DNA from 2 places in the Gluconobacter sp. P5E10 genome. Region 1 is predicted to be linked to the other one. Evidence: riboswitches for the same ligand, from Rfam matches in the RefSeq annotation. Region 1 holds a riboswitch; the other holds the start of a gene.
The links. Region 1 has a riboswitch for thiamine pyrophosphate ahead of KP707_RS04390 (TonB-dependent receptor). Riboswitches for the same ligand answer to the same signal wherever they lie in the genome.
Positions count from the first base shown of each region.

Region 1 (7,330 bases):
CGGGTCATTTCGTTGAATGGTCTCACCTGACCGTGAAACTGGAAGCAGCTCTACTCCGCAGAGGCGAAACAGCACCGGGCTGGATGCTTCATGACGCACAGGCGCTCTTCGAAACCGGTATGAAATCAGGTTGGAACGTCGATGGTCTTCCCGGAATGGTCTACACAATTGACTGGGATCACAAACCCCATGTGCCTTCCCGCGTCCACTGGGCTCATGCAGAAGCGCTAACTGCGGCGATCAACCTGTATAAGCGCACGGGAAATCCACATTACGAGCACTGGTATCGCACGATCTGGGATTATATCGACACAACTCTGATCGATCGGGATTTTGGAAGCTGGTTCAACGAAGTCAGCCCAGAAGGCGAGCCGACAGAACATATCTACAAAGGTAAAGGCGACCTTTACCATGCCTACCAGTCCACTCTGGCACCGATGATGCCCTTGGCTCCGTCACTTGCAACAGCGATCGAACAGATTGGCGTGCCTTACTGAGCAGGGGTCGGTTTCGTCACCCAGTACACCGGGAGCGCCACGGCCTCCCGGAACAGATAGTAGAGCTCTGGCAGTCGAAAGACTTTCGGATACGCGCCTGACACATCTTTCACGCCAGCATGCCGTAATGCCCATTCCGCCCGCATAATATGAAACCACTGCGAAACGACGACTGCCCCTTCCGGCGCTTCCTGCGCAACATGCAGAGCCGTCAGCCAGGTATTGTTTCCCTGTGAATCAACGATGATCGCTTCTGCCGGAACACCGTGATTTTCCAGCCAGTGCGCCATGATTTCAGCTTCATCCTGATGATTGGCAGTTTCCACAGCTCCGCTCACCATCAGTTCCCGAACGCGCTTTTCTTTCCAGAGTAACAATCCGGTTTCCAGACGGTCCTGCAAAGCTGGCTTTGGCACGCCCGTATCCGTGACAGCTGTGCCGAAAATGACACCCATTTCTGCTGATCTGGCAGACGCACGCATACCAATCACGGCAACGCATGCACACCAAATCGTACATACAATACCGCCAGCCAACGCCGCTGCCGCAATCCGCTTTCCCCAGCGAACGGTCACGAGTGCTTCTCGCCCTGCTGCTCCCGCATGCGCAGGATGTATAACAACGCCACCACTGCCGCCAAAAACCCTGACAGTGCTCCGACACCCAGGGACCACCGCGGCCCAAAATAATTGGCAACCCATCCCACAACAGGAGCACCGAATGGGGATGATCCTGCAAAAACAGCAAACCGGATAGCCAGCACGCGTCCTCGCATGGACGGGTCGCTCGAGAGCTGCATGAAGCTGTTACTAGTTGCTGTAAATGTAAGAGATGATACGCCGGTAATGAGCAACGTGCAGGCAAAAAGCCAGTATGTCGGGGCCAATGCTCCCAACAGGCACCCCACACCAAAAATCAATGAACCATTCAGCAGAACGTCAAAATCTGCCTTTTTGCGGCCGGCTGCCAGAAAGCCCCCCAGAATGGTGCCCACGGCCATGGCGGAATTCAGAATTCCATAACCATGCGCGCCGACGTGAAACACGCCAACTGCCATGGTCGCAATAAAGATCGGGAAATTGAGACCAAACGCTCCGATAATGAACAACATAATCAGAATCGTCCGAAGGTCTTCGCGCGCCCAGACATAGCGCAGTCCGCTGGTCAGGGCATTGCGCTCGGTTTCTCTCGCTTTGGCATGCCGAAACAGGTCTTCACGGCGAATAAAGAGCAAAGAGCCCATGACGCCGAAAAAAGAAAACCCGTTCAAAACAAACGACCAGCCTGAACCAATTTCCGCAATACAGAACCCTGCGACCGCAGGCCCGATCATCCGCCCAGCATTATAGGACATGGAATTGATGGCCACGGCATTGGGAAGATCGGTCTCTCCCACCAACTCACCGACAAACGTCTGACGGACAGGACTGTCAAACGCGGCGACACAGCCACTCAGGAAAGCAAACAGATCCACCTGCCAGAGACGGACCGATCCCGTAACGACGAGAAGGCCCAGTGCAACGGCCAGCACACCCAAAGCACCTTGGGTAAAAAGCAGAAATCGATGCTTCTCAACCCGGTCTGCAATCAGTCCGGTCCAGAGCATAAGCAAAAGAGGCGGGGCAAGCTGGAGGGCCATCACGATGCCAATGGCCATGGCATCGTGATGGGTCAATTCAGTGAGAACAAGCCAGTCCTGCGTCGTGAACTGCATCCATGTTCCGATGTTGGAGAACAGTGCTCCCCAAACCCAGACACGATAATTGCGCCGCCCCAGAGAGCGGAAAGTGTCACCCAGCATCAGGGGACACTCCAGGCTGAAAACAACAGGAAGACGGACAGACTGGCATCCACCCACTGTCAGGAATCTTACATTAGATGTCGAGGGTTATTCCGCAGGAATGACCCTCACATCATGATTACAGGTGTCCCTGTTCCAGTTCCTGAGCAAGGGCATCGGCATGATAGACGGTCTTGAGTGCAGCCATGATGGCGCTCGTATCCGTCGAAACCGCTCTATTGCGCTCGCCATCGTAATAAAGATCGCCAGCCAGACTATCGAGATTACCGTCGAAAATCAGGCCCACCACATCGCCCTGCCGGTTAATGACCGGGGAGCCTGAATTTCCACCCACAATATCATTCGTCGAAACAAAATCGAGATTCGTGGACAGTATCAGATGAGGCTTCGCATCAAGCCAGACCTGCGGAAGGCGGAATGGATCGCTCCCGGTCGCATGTTTGTACATCCCGGCAAAGTTTGTGAAGGGCGCAATGGTCTTGGCACCATCCTGCCAACCTTTGACGGTGCCGTAAGATAGTCTTGGTGAGAATGTAGCATCCGGATAAAGCGTATCTGCCTGTCCTTCTGCCTGCGCGCGCGCAAACTGGGCACGGGCAATCGCACCCTGAGCTTCATGCATTGGTGCTTCGATCTGATCACGGCTTCGATTGCGGATCACATCCAGAACCGGCTGCAACTGACGTGCCAGAACAATCATCGGGTCTGTAGAAGCCTGAATGGCCTTTGCACCACCCTTATACAACGCAAGGCGCTGCGCAGGATCAGCAAGCTTCGTTCCCTGCATCAGTTCTGCCGCGCGTTCATCCGGGCTTTTTGTGCCGAGAACCAGATGCACGGCAGTATCGTCCTCACCCAGCATCTGACGCATCGTGGTCATGCCCAGAGCCAGCGTCATGGTTTCCAGATCGACATGCACCGGCACGTTGGCAGACATTTCGGCTTCAAGTTCAGCCAGTTCGGCATCGTGGTAGCCCGCACGACGCTCAGCATCCGGCTTCTGTCGCTCCTGCGCGGCTGATACCAGCATGACAGCATCACCCAGCAGGCCATGAACTGTACGGGCAATGGCAAAGTCATGGACGTAAGACTGGCGCTGTATGGCCAGTGCAGCCTCCACTTTTTTGAACGGCTCGCCATAGGTCTTGCGGCGCTCGGCATCCGCATCAATCCAGGCTTGTAGAGCACGATCTTCCGCTTCACGCTTTTCCATGACGCCGGGTTCCCGCAGGGCCTTCACGGTGCCCGACAGAGATTTCAGGCCGTTCTGAACGCCGAACAGCGTATTTTGCGCTTCAATCAGATGTTCCTTGCTTTCACGCGAATACTGCCAGAGCGCCCCTTCACTGGTAGAATACACCCCAATGATGGTTGGCAGGATAACGTCCCGCTGGAACGTCAATGCACTGGCCGGAAGAGACCGCTGCGTTCGCCCTGGGTTACCAGACGTGAACACCAGTTCTCCCGCTTTTGGTCCCTTCGGATCAAACTTGAAGAAAGGTGTGTGGACCGGCTTACCGTCCTCAAACACCCGCAACATCGACAGGTCGATATCATAACGTGGGAAAGTAAAATTGTCCGGATCACCGCCAAAGAATGCGATATCCTGATCCGGCGCCATCACAAGACGCACATCCTGATATCGACGATAGCGATAGAGCGCAGTTTGACCACCGTGATAGAGCGTCACAACATCACACCGCCAGTGTGTTGCATCTCCGCCCGCACATTCCTTCGTCAGAACGCTACTGGCAGCCTGAAGCGCCTTTGCATAATCCGCACCGTGCTTGCCTGAGGTCATGTCAACGACACGGCCTGTCACGTCTTTCACCTGATCCAGACGATCCAGCTCCATACCCGGACATTGCGGCTCTTTGGAAACATCTGCTGCCGAAAATCCATCATGAAAATAATCGTGCGTCTTGTCCGACAGGTCGGTCAGGCAGGTATTGGCACAATGATGATTTGTCATCACCAACCCGTCCCCAGAGACAAAAGACGCCGAGCATCCTTCTGCCAGACGTGCTGAAGACTGAATGACGTGGTTGATCCATTCAGCCGAAGGCTCGAAGCCATATTGCTGCTTCAACTGACGGGCTGGCAGATGGTCGAACGTCCACATTCCTTCCTCAGCCTGAGCTGAACCGAGGGCTGTGCCTGCAATGAGCAGAGTAGGTAACAGGCGCTTCACAACACGCATGACAGATCCTAGAAATGTTATCTTATAACAATACTCTATCCTGCTCTGCATCGCTGCTCCATCCCTGACGACGAAATTTTGATCCCCCCGCGCCTTACGGAATTTATTGACATTCTCTCGCAGCCCATGAAGGAGTGCTTCTTCACCTTGGGGTGCCCTGACAAAGGGCTGAGAGACTGCTGAGGGTATGCGCTTTAAAGCCATACCAGCGCAGTGACCCATAGAACCTGATCCAGTTCATGCTGGCGGAGGGATGGTGGCTACTGACAGATCCACAGACTGGATTTTCGGTGTCTCTCGTCGTCCCCGCTGCGCATGTGGGGATCGCAGTATTGCAGGCGGGACAGCACCATCATGACCACCGTATTTGCGCGCAAATCCCGCCAGGTTCCTGTCTTCCTGCTCGGCCTGACCGTTTGTGCCGGTACAGTGCGCGCGGCGGATACCACAGCCCTTACCCCGCCTGCGTCCATCGCCCCGAAGCCCGAGCACATCACCGTTCACCGCGTTTCTGACAGCGCACCCGGGCACCAGCCCGGCGGTGGACTGATCCGACCGGAGAACAGTGTGCGCTCTATCAGCACAGTCAGCCGCGATTACATGGACAAGCAGCCCCCGATGGCGACGGCCTATCAGCTTGCCTCCATGCTGCCCGGTGCGAATGTTGCCACATCCGATCCGTTCGGCTTTTCGCCCAACACCAACCTGACCGTTCGCGGCCTAAACAATGATGCTATCGGCTATGTGCTGGAAGGCACGCCGCTGAACGATGTCGCCTATTATTCCGGCTATCCGAGCCAGTTCGCTGACAGTGAGAACTACAGTCAGGTCGCACTTGCCCAGGGTTCGGCCGATCTGGATAGCCCTGTCCTGAACGCCGCCGGCGGTCTGATGAGCCTGTCCTTTCTCGATCCGTCACAGAAGGCCGGGGGCTTCGCCAGCGTCTCCTATGGCTCCTTTGACACCAATCGCGAATTCATTCGCCTTGAAACGGGCAACATCGGCAATTCCGGCATTTGTGGCTTTGTGTCGTATTCCCACAGCGCCAGCGACAACTGGCGCGGACCGGGGCGGGACAAACGCCAGCATGTCGATTTCAAATTCCTGAAGGAATGGGGCCAGGGCAACCGCGCCAGCCTCATTGGCTCCTTCAACACCACCGTCACCAGCTATTATCCGCAGGTAACGATGGAAAGCTGGAAAGCCGACGGCATTCATGGCGCGAACAACCTTGCAGGCCATTATGACGCCTCCAACGCAGACAACGCCGTCAATTACTGGCGTCTGTGGCGCGCGCCGGAACGCACCTTCTATGCAGGCGCGCCCGTCCATCTGCATCTGACGCATCAGCTTTCCCTGGACGTCACACCTTACGCACAGTTCGCCTATGGCAACGTTCCGGGCGGTTCCACTCTGACAGAAACAGGTCTCTATAACGGCACTCAGCCCCTGAGTGACACGCTCACGCTGCCCAATGCACAGGATGGAACCGCTGTCGTACGTGCTAACTACACCCAGCGCAGTTATCGCTCCGGATTCAATTCCACCCTGCATTACAAAACCGGCTGGAACGATTTCGTCCTCGGTTACTGGTACGATTACGGAGACGACAACGAACAACAGCCCTTCACGACTGTCTCCGCGACCGGCGCTTCAGGCGATATCTGGGCGGAAAACAGCAGTAGCCTGATCCATCTTGCGAACGGGCAGAAACTGCTGGGCGGCAGCTTCCACACCATTTCCCAGACCAACGCACTTTATGTGGGCGATCATATCTCGCTCCTGCATGATCGTCTGACCATCGAAGCGGGTTTCAAGGCAGTCATGATGAGCCGCGCTGGCACGAACAATGTTCCCGGCCCTCAGTATCGCGTGGCGTCCAACAGCATGGAGCCTCTGCCGCGTCTTGGTGTCCGCTGGCGCATTGATGAGCAGAACCAGATTTTCTTCAATGCCACGACCAACTTCCGCGCGCCAGACCAGACGGCGCTTTACAACACCTACGACCCGACCTCCGGCGTCCTCGCAACAACAGGTAGCGCGGATGTCCGCAACGAATATTCCATTTCCGAAGAACTGGGATATCGCCGCACAGGACAATGGATCATCGGCAGCCTGACGCTGTTCAACTACAACTTCACCAACCGCCAGATCTCAACGCTGGCCTCCCAGAACGGCTCCATCATCCAGACGACCATGAACGCTGGAGGCCAGACCTCTCGTGGCGTGGATGTGGAAATCGGCCTCCGCCCCTGGCACCATTTCAGCCCCTATGTTTCCGGCGAATACCTGCACGCCACCATTGATAACAACATTGCCTCCGGCGCCGACCTTCTCCCTACCAAGGGCAAGATCGCCGTTCGAAGCCCGACACTTCAGGCCGCGGCTGGCATCAGCTACGATGACGGGCATATCTTCGGCGTGGCCACCCTGCATTACACGGGGCACCAATACGCAACGTTCATGAATGATGAGCGGATGTCAGACCGAACGACCGGCGATATTTCCGTCGGCTACCGCTTTGGTGACCTGTCTCGCCTGCACAAACCAACCCTGCGCCTGAACTTCATCAACATCACCAATGAGCGCTCCCTGTCCGGCGTTGCCAGTCCGACCCTGAACGCAAAGGGCACGACCGGCATTTACGGCAGCACGATCAGTGGGAGCGCCCCGAGTTATTACATCGGCGGTGGTTTCGCAGCCCTGTTCACAGCGTCCACAGGCTTCTGAACCCGTGACCGCTCCCGGACAGTTCGGCGTCAATGGTGTGCAGGCTGAACGGCACTGGCCGCCGCTGACGCTCCCCGAGGCGAAACGTGTTCTGGCGTTTTT
Region 1 is NZ_JACRVZ010000002.1:77,106-84,435, forward strand. It holds gene KP707_RS04370 (AGE family epimerase/isomerase) at 1-497, shown strand, start outside; gene KP707_RS04375 (YdcF family protein) at 491-1,072, opposite strand; gene KP707_RS04380 (MFS transporter) at 1,069-2,298, opposite strand; gene KP707_RS04385 (S46 family peptidase) at 2,417-4,498, opposite strand; TPP riboswitch at 4,637-4,769, shown strand; gene KP707_RS04390 (TonB-dependent receptor) at 4,853-7,228, shown strand; gene KP707_RS04395 (phosphotransferase) at 7,233-7,330, shown strand, end outside.

Region 2 (7,330 bases), on a different contig from region 1:
AGAAGCAGGCCGCCCGTCGCCTTCGCCGCAGCCTGATTGCCGATTATCAGACCCAGCAACTCCGCGAGCTAAATGCGACCCTGACGGCGACAGTTCAGGAACGTGAGAGCCTGATTCAACAGAAAGACTTCCTGATCCGTGAGGTAAACCATCGTGTGCAGAACTCACTGCAAATGGTGGCATCTTTCCTGAAGCTTCAGGCCCGGACGTCCACGAACGAAGAAACCACCGAAGCCCTTTCTGAAGCCCAGCACCGGATTGCGGCCATCGGGCTGGTACATCGGCGTCTGTATCGTGGCGATCAGATGGGCATGGTTGATCTGAGCCGCTACCTTGAAGAGTTGATGGAAGAGCTCTGCTCTTCACTTGGCGAGGAATGGCAGGCGCAGCTTCGCATGGTTCTGTCACCCGTCTCCATTTCGGCTGACCGCGCCATTAATGTCGGGCTAGTACTGACGGAGCTGGTCATCAATGCCAGCAAATATGCCTACGGCGGCCAGGCCGGTCCGCTTTACCTCTCACTTTCCGTCACTGGCGACCGTCTGACGCTGACTGTTTCCGATCAGGGCCGTCATGACATCAATCTGAACGGAAGCGGTTTCGGGACACGCATGATGAAGGCTGTCGTCGGCAGTCTTGGTGGCACCCTCACCTATACGCCGCTTTCCCCTGGCCTTGAGGCTGTCATGGCTGTGCCGCTCGACATCAACGGACCTGCCTCAGCGCATGAAGACATTCCTGACGGTCTGTATTCCTGAAAGCATCTGTCTGAGCACAAAAAAAAGCGCCTGCTCCCTCATGAGAGCAGGCGCTTTTTCCATAAGGTCGCAATAGAGCGAATATCACTCAGGAAACCAAATTGCCTTCTTTGTCTACGAGCGTGATCGGATAATCACCCGTGAAACAGGCATCGCAGTAGCGACCTGCGCCATCCGTACGACTTTCATGACCCAGCGCCCGATAGAGGCCATCAAAGCTGATGAAGGCGAGGCTATCCACGCCGATAACAGCAGCCATTTCTTCCATCGTGTGGGTTGCTGCCATCAGCTTGCTCTCTTCGGGCGTATCAATGCCATAGAAGCAAGGGTGGCGCGTCGGCGGGGACGTAATGCGCATATGCACTTCCGTCGCACCGGCCGCGCGCACCATATCCACAATCTTGCGAGACGTCGTTCCACGTACAATCGAGTCATCAACCAGAACGACCCGACGCCCGGCCAGAACCGGCCGATTGGCGGAGTGCTTCATCTTCACACCAAGATTTCGGATCTGATCCGTTGGCTCAATGAATGTCCGGCCGACGTAATGATTGCGGATAATGCCCAGCTCAAACGGGATACCGCTCTCAGCCGCATATCCGATAGCAGACGGAACGCCGGAGTCCGGCACTGGCACGACAACGTCTGCTTCAACTGCCGTCTCGCGCGCCAGCTCTGCACCAATGCGCTTGCGGGCTTCATAGACAGGCTGGCCTTCAAGCACTGAATCAGGCCGTGCAAAGTAGATGTATTCAAAAACGCAGAAGCGCCCACCCTGATCGCCAAACGGGCGAAGGGACCGAAGCCCCTCAGAGTTTATCACTACGATTTCGCCGGGCTCGATGTCACGAACGTATTCTGCGCCAATGATGTCGAGCGCACAGGTCTCACTGGAAAGAACCCAGCCACCGTTCGAATCTTCGTAACCCGGCATCCGCCCCAGAACCAGCGGACGAACGCCCAGTGGATCACGCATGCCGATCAGGCCATCATCGGGCGTCAGGGTAATGAGGGAGTAAGCTCCCTTCACCTGCTTGACGGCATCAATGAAGCGATCGAGCACCGTGGTGTAGAGGGAAATGGCGATGAGATGGATGAAGACTTCCGTATCCGTGGAGGAATGGAAGATACATCCGCGCTTTACCAGCGCCTGCTTCAGTGTGGCAGAATTGGTCAGATTTCCGTTATGGGCAACGGCCAGACCACCGAACTCGTAATCCGCATATAGCGGCTGCACATTCCGGACATGCGTTCCACCTGTAGTGGCGTATCGGTTATGACCGATGGCGACACTTCCAGGCAGCGTTGCCATGACACGGCTGTCTCCGAAGACATCACCGACCAGCCCCAGACCTTTGTGCTGATGGAACCGTTCGTTATCGAAACTGACGATTCCGGCAGCTTCCTGACCACGATGCTGAAGCGCATGGAGTCCTAGAGCGGTCAGGGCAGACGCATCAGGCACGCCCCAGACGCCGAAAACGCCACATTCCTCGTAAGGACGGTTGAGAGTATCGGAGGCAGTCATGCAGTTCGGCCTTTCCGGACTGGGTTCACAACGACGCGTCATGACCGCTTGTGGGCGGCGATGCAAGATGTGGTTGCAATGAATGTGGCAGATAACCGGCAAGTCGGGATGCTCCGGCCTCAATATATGGCCCGGTGAAGCTTCCCTGCATCAGGTAGGAGGTCCAGGACCCGAAAAAAGACCCTGCCAGCAGATAAAGTGCGATCAGCATCACATATCCGCGCAGAATGCCGAAAATAGCGCCCAGTATGCGGTCTACGCCACCAAAAAGAGTGCCCCTCACAGCTGCGCCGACACGCCCGGCGATCGTCGTCAGCGTCAGCAGGATGACGATGAACAGGACTGCCGCGCTTGCGCTCTCCGCCAGCCAGCTCTCATGCAGATAGGGAGAAATCCATGGAACCAGGGCAGCATGGAACCGATAGGTGAGAATGACGGCCGAAGCCCACGCGACAAGCCCGGAAAGCTCTGTGGTAAAACCGCGTGTCAGTCCCCAAAGAGCAGACAGACCAATCACGATCAGCACGCCGATATCCAGCCGGCTCAGGTCATCCGGCGAAATATGAGACAGATCTGGAAGAGAGGGCATGGCTCAGGGCAATTTGGTGGAACGATAGTGGCCGCCTTTACGCGGACGGATGCCATTAGCACGAAGTTCTTCCGCAAGGCGGATTCTTTCATTCAGCTCTGCCCAGACCTGATCAGCTTCAACGCCACGGGCTTTCCACACCTTCTCAAGAAGACCGACGAAAGCCGCGCTTTCACGGACCAAACCGGCGCGATCATTGACCATGACATGCAGAACGCAGTTTGAAGCCGAATTGCCCAGCCGGGTCGCCAGTTTCGTGACTTTGCGGGTTTTCCGGAATGGGAGAAGGTCTTCCTTAAGCGGCATCACTCTATGATGAGGGTGATGGCCTATGGACGCAAGGCCACCACCCTCAATCATTCCGCGTCAGGTGTTATTCCGCAATCGTTTCTACTTCATTTTCCGGAACATAAAGTTTTGCACCATGTTCCTGAAAGACTTCACTCATCTGCGCCATCCCATCCTGACGTTCTGCCTCACGGCGAATGTCGTGGCTGATCTTCATGGAGCAGAACTTCGGGCCGCACATCGAACAGAAATGAGCCGTCTTGTGAGCCTCTTTTGGAAGCGTTTCGTCGTGGAAGCTCCGTGCCGTATCCGGGTCCAGCGCCAGATTGAACTGATCTTCCCACCGGAACTCGAACCGTGCGCGGGACAGGGCGTCATCCCGCAACTGAGCTACCGGATGCCCCTTTGCCAGATCAGCAGCATGAGCCGCAATCCGGTAGGTTATGACACCCGTCTTCACGTCTGAGCGGTCCGGCAGACCCAGATGCTCCTTCGGTGTCACGTAGCAAAGCATCGCCGTCCCGAACCAGCCAATCATGGCCGCCCCGATACCCGACGTGATGTGATCATAGCCCGGCGCAATGTCGGTCGTTAGCGGGCCAAGCGTATAGAACGGCGCTTCGCCACATTCCTTAAGCTGCTTGGTCATGTTGACCTTGATCTTGTGCATCGGCACATGACCCGGCCCTTCAATCATGACCTGACAGCCCTTTGCCCAGGCCACCTTCGTCAGTTCGCCCAACGTCGTCAGTTCAGCAAACTGCGCCGCATCATTCGCATCGGCAATCGACCCCGGACGCAGCCCATCCCCCAGTGAAAAGGTGATGTCATACCGGCGCATGATGTCGCAGATCTCTTCGAAGTGCTCGTAGAGAAAGCTCTCGCGATGATGCGCCAGGCACCAGGACGCCATGATGGAGCCACCACGGGAGACAATTCCCGTGGTACGCTTTGCTGTCAGTGGGATGTGCTGAAGACGGACACCAGCATGAATCGTGAAATAATCCACGCCCTGCTCGGCCTGTTCGATCAGCGTGTCGCGGAAGATCTCCCACGTCAGCTTCTCAGGAACACCATTCACCTTCTCCAGCGCCTGATACAGCGGCACCGTTCCGATCGGCACTGGAGAGTTCCGCATGATCCAGTCACGGATATTGTGAATGTTCCGCCCTGTAGAGAGATCCATCACCGTGTCCGCGCCCCAGCGAATGGACCAGACCAGTTTTTCCACCTCTTCGGCCGCAGAAGACGTCACAGCCGAATTGCCGATATTGGCGTTCACCTTCACAAGGAAGTTGCGGCCAATAATAACCGGCTCAAGTTCCGGATGGTTGATATTGGCGGGAATGACAGCCCGCCCCCGCGCCACTTCTTCGCGCACGAATTCTGGCGTGATGAACGCTGGAATTTCCGCACCGAAATCCTCGCCATCTGCCCGGCGCTCTTCCGCTCCCTCAGCCATTTCAGCACGGCAGACGTTTTCGCGATGAGCAATATAGATCATCTCTTCCGTGATGATCCCGGCCCTTGCGTATTCATACTGCGTGACGTGCTGTGCGCTCTCACCCGAATAGACTTCGTGCGGTGCCGGACACGCCGGAACAGCTTGCGCCTCACTTGCGAAGCCGTTGTCTTCTGGCTTGACGGCCCGCGCTGCAACCCGCTCGAAGCCCCGCTTGGCAAGCCATTCTGCACGTGGAGCCGAGAGGCCCTTCGTCACATCAATCGTGACAGACGTGTCTGTATAAGGACCGGAGGTATCATAAACTCTGACAGGCGCTTCATTCGCTGACGGATGCAGCGCAATTTCGCGATATGGGACCAGAATATCCGGGCGTCCCGGCGCTTCGGACCATTTCTTGCAGGAACCCTGAATCGGGCCTGTCGTCACATGACCTACAGCTGGTCTCTGGTTCAGGTTTTGTGGAATGTCACCCATGTTCGCCCCCTCTGAGGCAGAGGGAGCAACAGCACGCACCACTGGCAAAGCCAGTTTCGTTGTGTCTCAACACCATTCCCTCCGCCGGTTCTAACCGGATCAGGTTTCCCGGATGCAGGATGCACCCGGCAGGGTCGTCACACCGCAGACCTTACAGTCCTTCAGTGACCTCTCAGCTTCTTTTGGCGAAGCTCCCCCTGGTAGGGGCCACACTCATCGCATCAGCTTCGTCCTGTCAATGCGTTTCACCGTGAAGTGAGCCGGGGAACCGGCTATGACCCGCTTTACGTTTTGAGGAGACACGCTCTTGAACCTGTATGTTTTCTATCTCGGTGGCGCAGCACCCGGCGCAAACATCGAAGTTCATGATGTTCAGTTTGCAATCGCGAAAAAGCCCGAAGATGCTTATCCATCACTTGCAGAACGCTGGTTTGGAGTTCGGAATTCCCTGCACGTCGATGCTTATGGCATCATCACATGGGCGGACGGACACGCCGTCACACTCAGCCCTGAAAAACCTGCAGGCACCCAATCGCTCTATTTCATCAATATGGGTGGATATGCGGCCGGTGAGTTGAAGGAAGAGCACGCTTTTACCTTCCTCGTCGCCACATCGGCAGAGGATGCCAAAGCAAAGGCCAAAAAGACCCTATTACCAGGCTACGACCATCGCCACCGCGACAACTTCATGGAAGTGGATGACTGCCTGCCGCTGGAACAGATTGATGGGCTTTACATCCATCTGACTCCACAGGACGACGGGCACCCTGTCACAGCGCTTTGGCAAGGCTACCGCAAGATCTGACGTCCCTGCGCTTTATCTCACGGAGCTACTCATGCCTGATCAAATGCCAGTTTACCTGTTTTCTTACGGAACACTCCAGCAACCCGAGGTTCAGCTTTCCTCATTCGGTCGCCTGCTGCATGGCGAAGAAGATGCGATGACGGGCTATCAGGCGTCGATGATGGAAATCACGGACGCTGCTGTCATCAAGGCCAGCGGCAAACGCTTTCATCCTGTTATTCACCCGAGTGACAATCCACAGGACGAAATCACAGGGCAAGTCTTCCGCATCACTGAAGCTGAGCTTCTTGCTGCGGATGCTTATGAAGTGTCCAGCTACAAGAGGGTGCAAGTTACACTGCGCTCAGGCAAGAACGCATGGGTCTACGTGCTCGCCTGACCAGCTCGGAATCAAAAAAGGCAGCCAGTGACCCGGCTGCCTTTTCCAGAATTCAGAACGCTGACCTACCTGACTTCAGGCAGCTTCAGAGCGCTTGAGCTGCCGTTCGCGCCATAGCGTAGAGAGTGCTTCAACCAGTTCATCAATTGCTTCGTTTGTATGAAGCGGCGTCGGCGTCAGACGCAGACGCTCCGTTCCGCGCGGGACGGTCGGGAAGTTAATCGGCTGGATATAATGCCCGAAGCGGTTCAGCAACTCATCGGAGAGATCCCGACATAGCTCAGCCTCGCCCACCATGACGGGTACGATATGGCTCGGGTTGCCGACATGCGGAATGCCTGCCTTGTCCAGAGCGGCCCGCAGATAGGCAACAGCGCGCTGCTGTCCTTCACGTTCTGCGCTGCTGCGCTTGAGATAACGGACGCTGGCCAGAGCACCCGCAGCAATCATCGGCGGCAGAGCCGTGGAGAAAATGAAGCCTGAACCGAAAGAGCGCACGAAATCGCAAAGCGGTGCAGAGGCAGCAATATAGCCACCCACGACGCCATAGCCCTTGCCGAGCGTCCCTTCGATCACCGTCAGACGATGGGACAGGCCCAGCTTTTCAGCCACGCCCGCACCATGATCGCCGTACATTCCCACGGCATGAACTTCATCAAGGTAAGTCATGGCGCCGTATTTGTCGGCCAGATCACAGAACGCTTCGATCGGGGCGATATCGCCATCCATGGAATAGACGGACTCAAACGCGATGATCTTCGGAACGTCTGCTGGAAGTTCCTTCAGGCGACGCTCCAGATCTTCCACATCGTTATGACGAAAAATCTGCTTTTCAGCGCGGGAATGACGGATGCCCTCAATCATGGAGGCATGGTTCAGTTCATCCGACAGGACCACACAGTTCCGCAGACGGCCCGCAATAGTGCCGAGCGTTACCCAGTTGGACAGATAGCCCGAGTTGAAAAGCAGGGCGCTTTCTTTCCCGTGAAGGGAAGCCAGCTCTTTTTCCAGTTCCACATGATAGTGGTTCGTGCCGGAAATGTT
Region 2 is NZ_JACRVZ010000001.1:326,380-333,709, reverse strand. It holds gene KP707_RS01450 (histidine kinase dimerization/phosphoacceptor domain -containing protein) at 1-758, shown strand, start outside; gene purF (amidophosphoribosyltransferase) at 847-2,286, opposite strand; gene KP707_RS01440 (CvpA family protein) at 2,312-2,875, opposite strand; gene KP707_RS01435 (hypothetical protein) at 2,879-3,235, opposite strand; gene thiC (phosphomethylpyrimidine synthase ThiC) at 3,249-5,102, opposite strand; TPP riboswitch at 5,161-5,310, opposite strand; gene KP707_RS01425 (DUF1543 domain-containing protein) at 5,410-5,907, shown strand; gene KP707_RS01420 (gamma-glutamylcyclotransferase family protein) at 5,939-6,286, shown strand; gene hemA (5-aminolevulinate synthase) at 6,362-7,330, opposite strand, start outside.
Region 2: linked by a shared signal. The riboswitch ahead of thiC (phosphomethylpyrimidine synthase ThiC) and the one ahead of KP707_RS04390 (TonB-dependent receptor) in region 1 are both predicted to bind thiamine pyrophosphate.